DNA from 3 places in the Clostridium sp. M62/1 genome. Region 1 is predicted to be linked to each of the others. Evidence: predicted binding sites of a transcription regulator. Region 1 holds the regulator's gene; each other region holds the start of a gene.
What was found. The regulator NrdR, encoded in region 1, represses ribonucleotide reductase genes. The targets are predictions, from matches to a motif close to CACNANATNTNGTG.
Positions count from the first base shown of each region.

Region 2: a site for NrdR is predicted at 3,076-3,089, ahead of nrdD (anaerobic ribonucleoside-triphosphate reductase). Genes of this name have one in related genera too.
Region 3: a site for NrdR is predicted at 1,521-1,534, ahead of LK436_RS07885 (ribonucleoside triphosphate reductase). Genes of this name have one in related genera too.

Region 1 is NZ_CP085988.1:1,903,886-1,908,690, forward strand. Features, by position in the region: gene pepV (dipeptidase PepV) at 1-382, shown strand, start outside; gene LK436_RS08960 (FAD-binding protein) at 693-1,721, shown strand; gene LK436_RS08965 (YlmC/YmxH family sporulation protein) at 1,786-2,034, shown strand; gene nrdR (transcriptional regulator NrdR) at 2,103-2,558, shown strand; gene LK436_RS08975 (YqeG family HAD IIIA-type phosphatase) at 2,604-3,119, shown strand; gene aroE (shikimate dehydrogenase) at 3,196-4,704, shown strand.
Region 2 is NZ_CP085988.1:1,648,065-1,652,869, reverse strand. Features, by position in the region: gene nrdG (anaerobic ribonucleoside-triphosphate reductase activating protein) at 276-767, opposite strand; gene nrdD (anaerobic ribonucleoside-triphosphate reductase) at 864-2,996, opposite strand; gene scpB (SMC-Scp complex subunit ScpB) at 3,446-4,138, opposite strand; gene LK436_RS07850 (segregation and condensation protein A) at 4,251-4,805, opposite strand, start outside.
Region 3 is NZ_CP085988.1:1,654,465-1,659,269, forward strand. Features, by position in the region: gene hflX (GTPase HflX) at 127-1,380, shown strand; gene LK436_RS07885 (ribonucleoside triphosphate reductase) at 1,634-4,036, shown strand; gene LK436_RS07890 (fructose-bisphosphatase class III) at 4,347-4,805, shown strand, end outside.

The DNA of each region.
Region 1 (4,805 bases):
GAAGATGCACGGAATGATTGACAGCCGTACTCCTCTGTGCGGCAATGAGGAGAATGTGTTAAAGCCTATAGCTGCGAAGATGGAGGAACTCGGCATCACGATGCTCACCCGCGAGATGCGTCCGCCTCACCACGTGGATGGAAATTCTGATTTCGTTAAAACCCTTCTTTCTGTCTATGAGGAGTACACGGGAAGAAAGGGCGAGTGCGTTTCCATGGGAGGCGGAACGTACGTCCATGATCTGAAAAACGGAGTGGCCTTTGGAGCCGCCCTTCCGGAAACGGACAACCGGATGCACGGAGCTGACGAGTTTGCCGTGATCGATGAGCTTCTCCTGAGTGCAAAGATTTTTGCCCAGGTAATTGCAGAACTCTGCGCTTAGGCGGGAATTCAGGAGAAAATGCCGGTTTTGCACCTGGTCTGTGCAGTCCGGGTACTTCGGTGAGTTCATAAAATATTTATAAAAATTTCCGTTTTGAGAATAAAACTTAATGAAAGTTCAATTGATTTGCCTGCTGCTTTGTGATAAACTTTTGCCTCAGAAGCGGCGGGAGGTCAGTTGGACTTTTTTTCCGCTTCTGCCATTTTTTTCTGAAATTTTCCTGCCTGTCCGGCTATGGAAGCTGAGGGCGCAGGAAGAGAAGTCTATGTGGAAACGGAAGGGTTTCCTTTCCGGGAGAGGAGAATGAATAATGAGAAAAAAGACATATGCGGCGCTTGCTGCTGCTGTCCTTGCAGCAGGAGCGCTTGCCGGATGCAGCAGCCAAAATACAGAGAAGGGAAAGGGGACAGCGGCCGGCGAAGGCACTGAGGAGACTGGGGAGACAGCCGTCCCGTCCTCTGAGGCACAGGAGGGACAGGCAGAGGGAGCCGGGATCTCGGACGCGGACATTGTGATTGCCGGAGGAGACGCAGCGGGAATGGCTGCAGCAATTCAGGCAGTTGCCGAGGGCACGGATCCGTCTAAAATTCTGGTTCTGGAAAAGGGAGGCGCAGAGAAGTCTGCACTTTCAGGAGAGAGCTTTAACGCAGCTGACACCGATGAGCAGGCGGAGGCCGGCATCGAAGATTCTGTGGATGCCTTTATCACCGATACTATGGCGGCAGGCGGCGGAAAGAACAGCCAGGAGATGGTGGAGCATATGGCGGAGAGCGGACGGGAGGCCCTTGTCTGGCTGAGAGATCAGGGAGTGGAACTGTCAGGCGTGACACAGGACGAGGGCTCCAGCGTAGCCAGAAGCTATCAGGCAGCGGACGGAGGGAATCTGGGAGAAGAGATAGAGGCGAAGCTTCAGGAGAAGTTTGATTCCCTGAACGTGAATGTGGCGGAAAACACAGAGCTTGCCCAGGTGCTTTACGGAGCAGACGGGGAAGTGACGGGAGTGAAGGTAAAGGGAGATAAAGGGGAGCAGGAGATTACCTGCCGGGCCCTTTTGGTGACAGATGTGGATTACATTGACCTGCTTGAGGATCTGGCAGTTTCCTATGTGACAGATGAGAGCGGGGCAAATAAGGGAATCCTGGTGGACAGCTGTGCCAATGCAGTAACCGCAGACGGAGGCGAAATTCCCGGACTTTACGGGGCTGGCGCTGTGATCGATGCGGCCCTCCACGGAGATAAGGCCCTGGCCGGAAACGAGCTGACAGGAACCATTGCGTTCGGCATGACGGCAGGCACGGAAACGGCCATCTACTCCCAGGACAATGCACCGGAGGCATAGATAAGGCACCTGTCACGGGAACCGGGCATATACTGGAATGAGGAGCCATTTTCAGGAGGAGTCCATGCGTCTTTGCGAGCTGAAGCAGAAGGAGGTTATCAATATCTGTGACTGCCGCCGTCTGGGATATGTGGGAGATGTGGACTTTGACGCCTGCACCGGCAGGATTCTGGCTCTCATTGTGCCCGGACCCGGCTGCCTGTGGGGATTTCTGGGCCGGGAGAGCGAATGGGTGATCCCATGGTGCGATATAAAGCAGATTGGGGATGACATTATTCTGGTAGAGCTGCATGAAAAAAAGGGAAAAGGCTGAAAACGGCTTGCATATCTGACCGCAGTACGTTAAAATAAGGACAATATATCACACAGGAGGAACAGAACGTGAAATGTCCATTTTGTAATGCAGCTGACACGAAGGTAATCGATTCCAGACCGGCAGACGACAACAGCTCTATCCGCCGCCGCCGTCAGTGTGAAACATGCGGAAAGAGATTTACGACTTATGAGAAGCTGGAGACCATGCCTCTCATGGTGATAAAAAAGGATAATTCCAGAGAGCTTTACGACCGCTCCAAGATAGAGGCGGGCATCCTTCATTCCTGCCATAAGCGCCCGGTATCTCCCCAGCAGATCAGCGCTACCATAGATGAGATTGAAAACCAGATTTTCAACAAGGAGGAGAGGGAGATTGAAACCTCCGCCATCGGCGAGCTGGTGATGGATAAGCTGAAGGATCTCGACGAGGTTGCCTATGTGCGCTTTGCCTCTGTTTACCGGGAGTTTAAGGATGTGGGAACCTTTATGGAGGAGCTTTCTAAGCTCCTGAAAAAAGAGTAAGGCCAGACGGACCGGATGGAGAGAAAGACTGAAAAGGTAAAACATATGTTTAAAGCATTCTACCCAAAGGAATACAGGGACTCCGCTTATGATATCCCCTACGAGAAGTTTTACAGGGAGGGGATTCGCGGAGTCATTTTCGATATAGACAATACACTCGTTCCCCACGGTGCTCCGGCGGATCAGAGGGCGAAGGAGCTTTTTTTGCGCCTTCACGGGATGGGTATGAAAACCTGCCTCCTCTCGAATAATAAGGAGCCCAGGGTGGCATCCTTTGCCAGTCAGGTGAAATCTCCCTATATTTTTAAGGGCGGAAAGCCTGGAACGAAGGGCTATCAGAGGGCCATGGAGCTTATGGGCACAGACTGCAGGACGAGCCTTTTTGTGGGAGACCAGCTGTTTACGGATGTGTATGGGGCCAACAGGGCAGGCATTTACGCAGTCCTGACAAAGCCCATCCATCCCAAAGAGGAGATTCAGATCGTGCTGAAGCGGAGGCTGGAGGCGGTGGTACTCCTCTTCTACAGGAGGGCGTGCGAAAAACAGAGAAAGCACAGCTGAGATCGAAAAAGAGCACAGCGGGAGATAAGACGGCGGCCGGCAGAAATCGCCGGGAAAGGACAGGCGGACAGGACAGATGAAAAATAATGAGAAAAACAGAGGTGCAGAGTGGGCGGCTCTGGTTAATGGGACAACCAAGGTGTGCGGGATTCTTGCAGATCCGGTGGAGCATTCCATGTCTCCTATGCTGCAGAACCTTTACGGGAACAGTACCGGGACGGACATGGTCTACGTGCCCTTTCGCGTAAAAGAGGAGGAGCTTGAGGCGGCGGTCAGAGGAGCCTTTGCCTTAAATATCAGAGGGCTGAACGTCACCGTTCCTCACAAGCAGAGTGTGATGCGTTTTCTGGATGGAATCGATGAGACGGCAAAGGCTGTGGGAGCCGTGAATACGCTGGTGCGCACAGAGGGCGGCTATAAGGGGTACAATACAGATGTTCCCGGACTTTTAAGAGCCGTGAGGGAAGCCGGAATCGAGATCAGGGGCAGAAACTGTATTCTGATCGGAGCAGGAGGGGCTGCAAAGGCGGCTGCCTACCTGCTGGCCGGCGAGGGAGCAGAGCATATTTACCTGCTGAACCGGAGCATGGACCGGGCTGCATCCTTAGCTGACTGGATAAACGGGCAGTCGGGAGGAAGAGAACTGGTGACAGCTCTGCCTGTTTCTGAGTGGAGGAGCATTCCTGACGGCAGGTATCTGGCCATCCAGTCCACCAGCGTGGGCATGTATCCGAACACGGACAGCGCTCCAATCGAGGACAGGGAATTTTACCGCCTGATAGATGAGGCAGTGGATATTATCTATACACCTGCGGAGACGAAGTTCATGCGCCTTGTGAGGGAGGCGGGAGGCCGTGCGGTGAACGGTCTCAACATGCTGATTTACCAGGGAGTGATCTCCTACGAGCTCTGGTATCCGGGCCAGAGAGTGAACAGGGAAACCCTGGCACTTGCCAGAAGGCTGATAGAGGAGCGGCTTGCCGGAGGGAGAGCCGGGGAGCCGGCCTGTGAAGAGACGGTACAGAACAGCCGCAAGGGCGGGAATGAAAGAAATTCTCTCCCATCCCCGATTCTGCTGATCGGTTTTATGGGGGCCGGAAAGACAAGCGTGGGAAAAATCCTTGCAGAGAGGACAGGCCTTCCGTTTCTGGACACGGATCAGGAGATTGAAAAAAGAGCCGGCATGACCATACCGGAGATCTTTGAGACGAAGGGCGAGGAGGGGTTCAGGGCTGTGGAAACAGAAACGCTGAGAGCTCTCATTGAAGAGTCTGAGGAGTCCCCAAGCCCGGCTGTATTCTCCACAGGGGGAGGGCTCCCCATGAGGGAAGAAAACCGGGAGCTTTTAAGGCAGCTGGGCTTCTGTGTCTATCTGAAGACCTCAGCCGGGGAGGTGCTCTGCCGCCTGAAAGGCGATACCACCAGGCCTCTCTTGAGAGGGGACAATGTAAGAGAGAGGGCAGAGGGGCTTTTAAAAGAGAGGGAGCCCTTTTATGAGGCCGCGTCAGACTGTATCGTGCTCACGGATCAGAAGACACCGGAGGAGATAGCCGAAGAGATCGAAAGCAAAATCAGGGAACTGTGATCCTGGGGCTTGGCAGCCCGCCCAGGGACATTCGGCAAAATGCTGACAATACCTGGCTTTGGCATCCCAAAGGAGCGGCAGGATTTGCAAAAAGTAGTTGA
Region 2 (4,805 bases), 260 kb from region 1:
GTGTGATACGGCTTCGTTCCTCTCTCACAATCCAGGAAAAGCCAGGTCATATCACGCGGTTTCTGATATGCACTGGCTTTTTTCTGCATTTTTCTCTATATTTTCTGCCTGTCCTCCGTCTGTGTTCCCTCTCAGAACTTACCTTCCGCCTGCTGATGCTGCCTGAGCTTCAGCCCGTCCTGAAAGGCGTTTCCTGCCTTCTCTCTTCTCTTTTCCCTCTTAATCGGCTGCCTGTCAAATCTGTCTCTGCCGGCCGCCCCGAAATTTATATACCCCTACTGGCAGTGAAGCACAACCTCTCCGCTCTCCAGAGATTTCTTCACGTCGATCACCCTCTGGTTTGAGCTTCCCCGCCAGTACAGATCCTCGTTCTTCAGCTCCTCCAGGAACCTTCCGTCCACCAGGACATCGGCGAATGCAAGATAAGGCAGCTCTCTCACCTGCTCCCAGTCGTAGCCTGTGTAGAGCCAGATAGTCTTATCCGGAAATCTCTCCCTGATCTCTTCCATCAGCCTGCCGATTTCCTCCCGGTTGCCCGGGTGGAGGGGATCTCCCCCGCTTAAGGTCACACCGGAAATATAGGGTTTCTCAAGCTCTGCAAACAGCTCTGCCTTAGCCTCCCTGTCAAAAGGCAGTCCGCCCTCGATATCCCAGGTCACCGGATTGTGGCAGCCCTTGCAGCCATGGCAGCAGCCCGCCACCCAGAGCACCACGCGAAGCCCGTCTCCGTTTAACATGTCATCCTTCGTTATATTGTGATAGCGCATATCATCTGTCCTCTATCTTTTTTCCTTTATCTATCCGTTCTCGTCCGCTTTCCCGAAGACCCCGAAAACTTCGGGGCCTTCAGAACCGATCTGCCTTTACATGGATTTTCGCTCGGCAATCTCCGCCATCTTCGCATCGTTGAGCCTTGTATCGCCTTTTACGCGGGAATAGCTCAGGTAGCCGTTCATCCTGTCAATCTTTGTGAGGTTCCTGCTGCCGCACTTGGGGCATACGTCCATGTTTAACTCCTCATGGCCGCAGTCATCGCAGTAGGACAGGGACAGGTTGACGCCCTCGTAAAAGCCCATCTTCATAGCCCTGCGCACCAGGGTGCGGATGGCATCTGTGTTGTAGGCAATCGGATATTTCACATACTGGATCTTTCCGCCGTTTGACAGCTCCCAGAAACGGTACTCCAGATCCTGCTTCTGAATCGGGGTAATGTCCTCCGTCACATGGCAGTGGAAACCGTTGCTCACATACTCCCTGTCGGACACATTCTCGATAATTCCGTATTTCTTTCTGAACTGCTTTACCTGTAAGCCGCACAGATTCTCAGCAGGAGTTGCGTAGATGGCATAGAGGTTTCCGTCCTCCTTCTTGAACTGGTTCACCTTGTCATTAATGTGCCGGAGCACCTCCAGGGCAAACTGTCCGTCCTCCACCAGTGACTTTCCGTTGTAAAGCTCCTGAAGCTCGTTGAAGGCAGTAATGCCGAAGGACGCCGTTGCTGTCTTTAACAGAGGCTTGATTTTGTCGTGAAGGCCCAGGTGTCCGCCGTAGAAGCCGCCCTCGCAGTAGGCCAGCGGGTTCGTGGAGGCGCGCATCTCGCCCAGGTAAGCATAGGTGCGGATGTGGATCTTTCGGATCAGCTCCAGATAGTAGTCTAACACCTCATAGAAATCGCGGCTCTCCTGCCTTGCCTTGGCGAGAATCATCGGAAGGTGGAGGCTCACGACGCCAATGTTAAAGCGTCCCACAAAGCGGGGCACGTCGTTCTCGTCCGCCGGCTCCATGCCGCCTCTCTCATACCAGGGAGAGAGGAAGGCGCGGCAGCCCATGGGGGAGATAATCTTTCCATATTTTTTGTACATGCCGGCAATATAGCCCTCGCCGGTCAGGGACAGCCAATCGGGATACATGGTCTTGGAGGAACAGCGGATTCCCGCCTCAAATACGTCCTCCAGCTCCTTTCCCGGTCCGTGCAGGTTTTCATCGTAGAGGAACACCAGCTTCGGGAACAGCACCGGCTTTTTGTGGCCTTCCTTTCCCTGTCCCTTTCTTCTCACGTCCAGCATGGTGATGGTGGCCATCTTCGCAAAGCGGCTCCTTCCGGTTCCCGCTGTCATGGTAATAAACGGATAGTCTCCGCGGCTGGAGGAAACGGAGTTGAACTTATACTCCCAGCCCTGGAATCCCTGCTCCATATCCCTCTGAACATCAGCCCAGGCCACCTCCTCGGCCTTCTTCTCATTAAGCCCGAGCCCCGTATATTTTTCAATGTATTTTGCATAGGATTTCTCCGCATAGGGCGCCAGAATCTCCTCCACGCTGGGAACCGTAAAGCCTCCGTACTGCTGGCTGGCGGCGCTCAGGACAATATCTCCGATGACGTCGAAGGCCACATCAAGGGTCTTTGGCTCATTGTACCAGAGGTTTCCCATCTCGAATCCCCCTGTCAGCACGCTCTTTACGTCGAAGAGGCAGCAGTTCATCGTATCTCTGCGGGCAGACATATCATGGATGTAGAGATAACCGTCGCGGCAGGCCTGAAGCTCCTCCACCGTCATGAAAAATTTCTTATAGAGCTCCTTATTCAGCTCGTTAAAAATCAGGCTTCTCTTTGTGGATACCAGGGCGCTGTCTGTGTTGGAATTTTCCTTGTCGCCGATATACATGATAGACTGGCTCTTCTTGTAAACCTCATCCAGCATCTGCACAAAGTCCTGCTTATAGTTGCGGTAATCCCGGTAGCTCTTGGCCACGAGAGGGTTGACCCTCTCAAGAGCTCCCTCCACCAGATTGTGCATCTGGGCGATGGGAATCTCAGCAGTCCCAAGAGCCTCTGCCTTCTCCTCCACAAACTGACAGATAAAGTTGAGCTCCGCCTGTGAGAACTGGATCATGGCCCTCTCGGCGGACTTGTTCACTGCCACTACCACCTTCTGGACATTAAAATCCTCCCTGGTTCCGTCCTTCTTTATCACTTTTATCTCGCTGCACTTCATTTCCCTTTACCTCCTTGATATCCTGCTCCTGTGCTGCCTTTTCATAGAATACAAAAGCCGGACACGGCCCGGCTGTCAGCACAATATATTGTATACAATAAACTATATTTAGTCGTATTTATCACTTCAAACACAATATCCTGTGTCATACCTGAACCCTATCGTATCATCTGCCCTATAGGAAGTCAAGAGCCATTTTCCCTCAAAAAATGCTTGACAGGCCGTAAAGCCTTATCCTGTGCGGAAGAAACCAGAAAAACTTTTTTCTGTATACATGCAGGGCTAATCTTTCCTGCCCAGAAGCCAGATGGAAACAGTCTGCAAAACCCGGCACATCCCTGCCCGCTTTCATCGGCACAGGTATAGCTTTCAGCGCAAAAAAACAGAAACGAGACGAACGCCCTGCCTGTCAGGGGCGTCCAGACTGTTTCCGAATTTTCGCCAGCTCTCTATTCCTGCTCCTGTTTTTTCCCTTCGCCTTCTCCTTCGGTTTCTCCCTCTTCCGCTTTCCCATCCTCCTTCTCTGATGCCGCTGCCGTCTCCAGCACAGCCTGCAGCTCCTCCGGGTTCATGGACAGCTCCTCCTCCACCTCCAGCTTGAACTCGTCAAGCTGCTGGGGATCAATCACCGGCAGCTCCTCCATGCTTCCCACACCGAACCTGCGCAGAAACTCCTCCGTAGTGGCAAACAGTGCCGGCCGCCCCGGGGCGTCCAGACGTCCCACCTCATAGACAAGGTTGTACTCGATAAGGCGGTTCACCGCGTGATCCGACTTCACTCCCCGGATCTGCTCAATCTCAATCTTTGTGATCGGCTGTTTATAGGCGATAATGGACAGTGTCTCCAGAACCACGTCTGACAGCACCTGCTTTTTGGGCGCCTTTGCCACGCGGATCAGATTCTCATAATACTCAGCCCTGGTACACATCTGATAGCTGCCTGAAAGCTCGATGATGCGAAGCCCCCTCTTCTCCCTGTCATACCGCCTGGAAAGCTCCGACACCGCCTCTTTTGCCTCCTCCTCGCTTTTTCCGATGGCAGCGGCAAGCTGCCTAAGCTCCACCGATTTTCCCATGGTAAAGAGAACCGCCTCCACTATGGCCTCTTCCCTTTTTAATTCTGCTCCCTCTCTTTTATCCATCGCTTATCTCCCGTTTCTATGCCTCCTGCTTTTATGGCGCCTGTCCCTGGCCGGCAGACTCCCTGGCTGCTGCCGCCCTTCCTGCACCCGGTGCCCCGAATTTTCTCCGTATTCAGCTTTCAGAGCCTGAGCCCTCCTCCCGGAAGTTCTCCGGCGCCTCTTCTTCCTCAGGCTCCAGCGCCTCTATGTACATATCATCGTCTATGGATGCCTGTGACAGGCGGATTCTCCCGACCTTCATCAGTTCCAGCACTGCCAGAAAGGAAACGACGATCTCCATCCTGTCCCTGGAGTATTCCAGCATCTGCCTGAAACTGAACCTCCTGTTTTTTCTGGCATAGGACAGTACGAAGGTGAGCTTCTCTTCCAGACTTACCGGCTCTTTTTTTATGGTTCCAAAGCTGCTTCTCACCGGGTCTCTCCTGTTGTCACCCCTGCGGAGCACAGACTCGAATATCTCCTGGAGCTTTGCCAGAGTCAGGCCGTCCAGAAGGCTGTCCAGATCCACCGGCTCCTCATATTTTGCCACTTCCTCCGGAATCGTAGGCCCTTTAAACAGAAGGCGCTCCGCCCCCTCTTCCATCTCCTCCAGCTCTCTGGCCATAAACTTATACATCTTGTATTCCAGCAGGCGTCTCACCAGCTCAGCCCTCGGATCCTCCCCTTC
Region 3 (4,805 bases), 250 kb from region 1:
AGCCTGAGAAGGATTGGTCTAAGAAAGGCTGGGCATAAAAAAGACCTGAGCCAGGAAAATAAAAGCTCAGGACAGGAAGACGAGGGACAGGCTGTCCTCCGGGCAGCAGAATGGAGTATTTGATTTATGGCAGAGCTTTATGATATGAGGGAAGAGGCAGAGCGTGTCATTCTGGTAGCAGTCAGCACAGACGACGGGGATGACACGGAGGAGTCGGTGGATGAGCTGGCAGAGCTTGTAAAGACAGCCGGAGCCACGGCCATTGACCGGATCATCCAGAACAGGGAGCGGGTACACCCGGGAACCTATCTGGGCAAGGGAAAGATCGAGGAGGTGAGGGGGCGGGCAGCAGAGCTTCACGCCACAGGCATTGTCTGCGACGATGAGCTGAGCCCGGCTCAGCTTCGCAACCTGGAGGATGCCCTTCAGATAAAGGTGATGGACAGAACCATGGTTATCCTGGATATTTTCGCGTCCCACGCGGTGACGCGGGAGGGAAAAATCCAGGTAGAGCTTGCCCAGCTTCGCTACCGGGCTGCCAGACTGGTGGGACTGAGAAATTCTCTTTCCAGGCTTGGCGGAGGAATCGGAACCAGGGGACCGGGAGAGAAAAAGCTGGAGGTGGACCGCCGTCTGATCCACGAGAGAATCGGGCAGCTCAAATCAGAGCTTGAGAATGTGAAGCGCCACAGGGAGGTGGCAAGGCAGCAGAGGGATCGAAACTGTACCGTATCGGCCGCCATCGTGGGCTACACCAACGCGGGAAAATCCACCCTGTTAAACTATCTGACAGACGCGGGGATTCTGGCCCAGGACATGCTGTTTGCCACCCTCGATCCCACCACGAGGACACTGGAGCTTCCCAGCGGGCAGAAAATCCTTCTGACAGATACGGTGGGCTTTATCAGAAAGCTGCCCCATCACCTGATAGAGGCCTTTAAGAGCACTCTTGAGGAGGCGCGCTACAGCGACATTATCCTGCATGTGGTGGATGTATCCAATCCCCAGATGGAGACTCAGATCCACATTGTGTATGAGACACTGAGGCAGCTGGAAATCACGGATAAGACGGTGATCACGGTGTTTAATAAGATGGACCGCCTGACAGGGGATGTGATCCTCAGGGATTTCCGCTCGGACTTCCAGGTGAAGATCTCGGCAAAGACAGGAGAAGGCATTCCGGCCCTTCTGGAGACACTGGAGGGCATTCTCCGCAGCCGCAAGGTGTATCTGGAAAAGGTGTTCCCCTACGCCCGGGCTGGAAAAATCCAGTCCATCCGCAGGTACGGAGAGCTTCTGTCGGAAGAGTATACAGAAGAGGGAATCGCAGTGAAGGCGTATGTGCCGGCTGAGATTTACGGAAGCATTCTGCAGGGCTGAGAAAAACGCCGCCCCGGACCCCTTTGACATACGGGCCCACAGGCGCAAAGAGAAGAGAAATCAGGAGGCGGGGACAGAGACTGCCGGAAGGGCAGAGCGCACGGATATACAAAAAATAGAGAGAAAAACAGACGAAAAAGCACAATATCTTGTTTTTATTAAAAACATTTTCATAGATATTGTGCTTTCTTCTGTCTTTTGCTATAATGGAGTCTGTACCCTCTTGACGGGTTTTTGGAAAGGAGAAGGCAGTATGATAAATGTGATTAAACGTGACGGAGAGATAGCTGACTTCAATCTGGCGAAGATAACGAATGCCATCAAAAAGGCGTTCAAGGCCACCAGCAATGAGTACAGCCAGGAGATTCTGGAGCTTTTGTCTCTTCGCGTGACCGCTGATTTTCAGCCCAAGCTGAAAAACGGAAAGATCAGCGTGGAGGAGATACAGGACAGCGTGGAGCATGTGCTGGAGCAGACCGGATACACAGAGGTTGCGAAGGCTTACATTTTATATAGAAAGCAGAGAGAAAAAATCAGGAACATGAAGGCGACCATCCTGGACTATAAGGATGTGGTGAACAGCTATGTGAAGGTGGAGGACTGGCGGGTGAAGGAAAATTCCACCGTCACCTATTCCGTGGGAGGGCTGATCCTGAGCAATTCAGGCGCTGTCACAGCCAACTACTGGCTGTCAGAGATCTACGATCACGAGGTGGCAGAGGCTCACAGAAACGCCGATATCCATCTGCACGATCTGTCTATGCTGACAGGCTACTGCGCAGGCTGGTCCTTAAAGCAGCTCCTCCTGGAAGGACTTGGGGGCATCACGGGAAAGATCACCTCATCGCCGGCCAGGCACCTTTCCGTTCTCTGCAACCAGATGGTAAACTTCCTGGGAATTATGCAGAACGAGTGGGCAGGAGCACAGGCATTCTCCTCCTTTGACACGTATCTGGCTCCGTTTGTAAAGGTGGACAATCTCTCCTATGACGCAGTCAAAAAGTGCATTGAATCTTTTATCTACGGCGTCAACACGCCAAGCCGCTGGGGAACCCAGGCGCCGTTCTCCAACATTACCCTGGACTGGACCGTTCCGGACGATATGGCTGAGATGAATGCCATCGTGGGCGGAAAGGAGATGGATTTCAAATATAAGGACTGCAAGCACGAGATGGATATGATCAACAAGGCCTTTATTGAGACCATGATCGAGGGAGATGCCAACGGACGCGGCTTCCAGTATCCGATCCCGACCTACTCCATCACCAAGGAGTTTGACTGGTCCGATACAGAAAACAACCGCCTTCTCTTTGAGATGACATCCAAATACGGAACCCCGTATTTTTCAAACTATATTAACAGCGACATGCAGCCCAGCGATGTCAGAAGTATGTGCTGCCGCCTGAGACTGGATTTAAGGGAGCTGAGAAAGAAGACCGGCGGCTTCTTCGGCTCGGGAGAGAGTACCGGCTCAGTAGGCGTAGTGACGATCAATATGCCGAGAATCGCTTATCTGGCAGTGGATGAGGACGATTTTTACCACCGCCTGGATCACATGATGGATGTGGCGGCCCGTTCCCTGAAGACAAAGAGAGAGGTGATCACAAGGCTTCTGGACAACGGGCTGTACCCCTATACAAAACGGTACCTGGGAACCTTTGAAAACCATTTCTCCACCATCGGTCTGGTGGGAATGAATGAGGCGGGCCTCAATGCCAGATGGATTCGCAAGGATCTGACCCACAGGGAGACTCAGGAATTTACAAAGAACGTGCTGAACCACATGAGGGAAAGACTCTCCGATTATCAGGAATTATACGGGGATCTCTACAACCTGGAGGCAACTCCGGCCGAGTCCACCTCCTACAGGCTGGCAAAGCATGACAGAGAGCGGTATCCTGACATCATCACAGCCGGAGCGCCGGGAGAAACGCCGTACTATACAAACAGCTCTCACCTTCCTGTGGGATACACGGACGATGTCTTTGATGCCCTGGATATTCAGGACGAGCTGCAGACTCTTTACACCTCGGGAACCGTATTCCATGCCTTCCTGGGAGAGAAGCTGCCGGACTGGAGGTCTGCGGCCAAACTGGTACGCACCATTGCGGAGAATTACCGGCTGCCCTACTACACCCTGTCGCCGACCTACTCGATCTGCAGAGAGCATGGTTATCTGATCGGAGAGCACTTTACCTGCCCTGTCTGCGGTGAGAAGGCGGAGGTATACAGCCGCATTACCGGCTACTACCGCCCGGTACAGAACTGGAATGAAGGAAAATCCCAGGAGTATAAGGACAGAAAGACCTACAGTATGGGCCATTCCAGGATGAAAAACGGAAAGGAGTTTTCCATCGGCCTGGAGGAGAAGCATGAATCTGCCAGGGAGGAGCCCGCAGATACAGCCAGAAAGGGTGTGGCTGCCAGGGCAGGCGCTTACCTGTTTACCACTAAAACATGTCCCAACTGCCGGATGGCAAAGGAATTTTTAAAGGGAACCGAGTATACGGTAGTCGATGCGGAGGAGAATCCTGACATGTCCGATCAGTTCGGGATTATGCAGGCTCCCACACTGGTTCTCGTGGGAAAGGACGGGGAGATAAAGAAATTCGTCAATGCGTCCAATATCAGGAAGTTTGCCGAGGAACACAGGTAGAGTCTGACAGGAGAATCAGACTGACAGCAGGCGAAAACGGCGCCGCAGCTTCGAAAGAAGGAGGCTGCGGCGCCGTTTTTTCCGTGAGCGCCCCTCTCCCGAAGCTGCGGCGGCCACGTTCTGAAAGAGCCGGGACAGGAGGGCAGGGAGGGAAAGTCTGGGGTTCAGGAATCATTTCGAGTTATTATTTTCACAAAATCCAGATAAAACTGTAAATATTCTCCATATTATGCTAAAATCATAGACAAGACTAGGAAATGCAGGAAAATTTTTCATTAAATTAAAAACTGCCCAGTATTAGGAGGAGATTATGAAGAACCTGGAAGAGAAGTATCTGGAACGGCTTTCGGAGCTGTACCCGACGATTGCGGCAGCATCCACAGAGGTGATCAACCTGGAAGCCATATTAAACCTTCCCAAGGGGACAGAGCACTTTCTGACGGACGTGCACGGGGAGTATGAGGCCTTTTCCCATGTGCTGAAAAACGGTTCCGGCTCAGTGAAGAGAAAGATTGACGATGTGTTCGGAAATACCCTGAGCCGTCAGGACAAGCAGGCGCTGGCAACGCTGATCTACTATCCGTGGGAAAAGATGGAGCGGATTCTGAAAAAGGAGGAAAATCCGGAAGACTGGTATAAGATTACCCTTTACCGGCTGATTGAGGTATGCCGCAGGGCGTCCAGCAAGTATACGCGCTCCAAGGTGCGAAAGGCTCTCCCCAGGGAGTTTGCCTATGTGATGGAGGAGCTGATCACAGAGAGAGGGGAT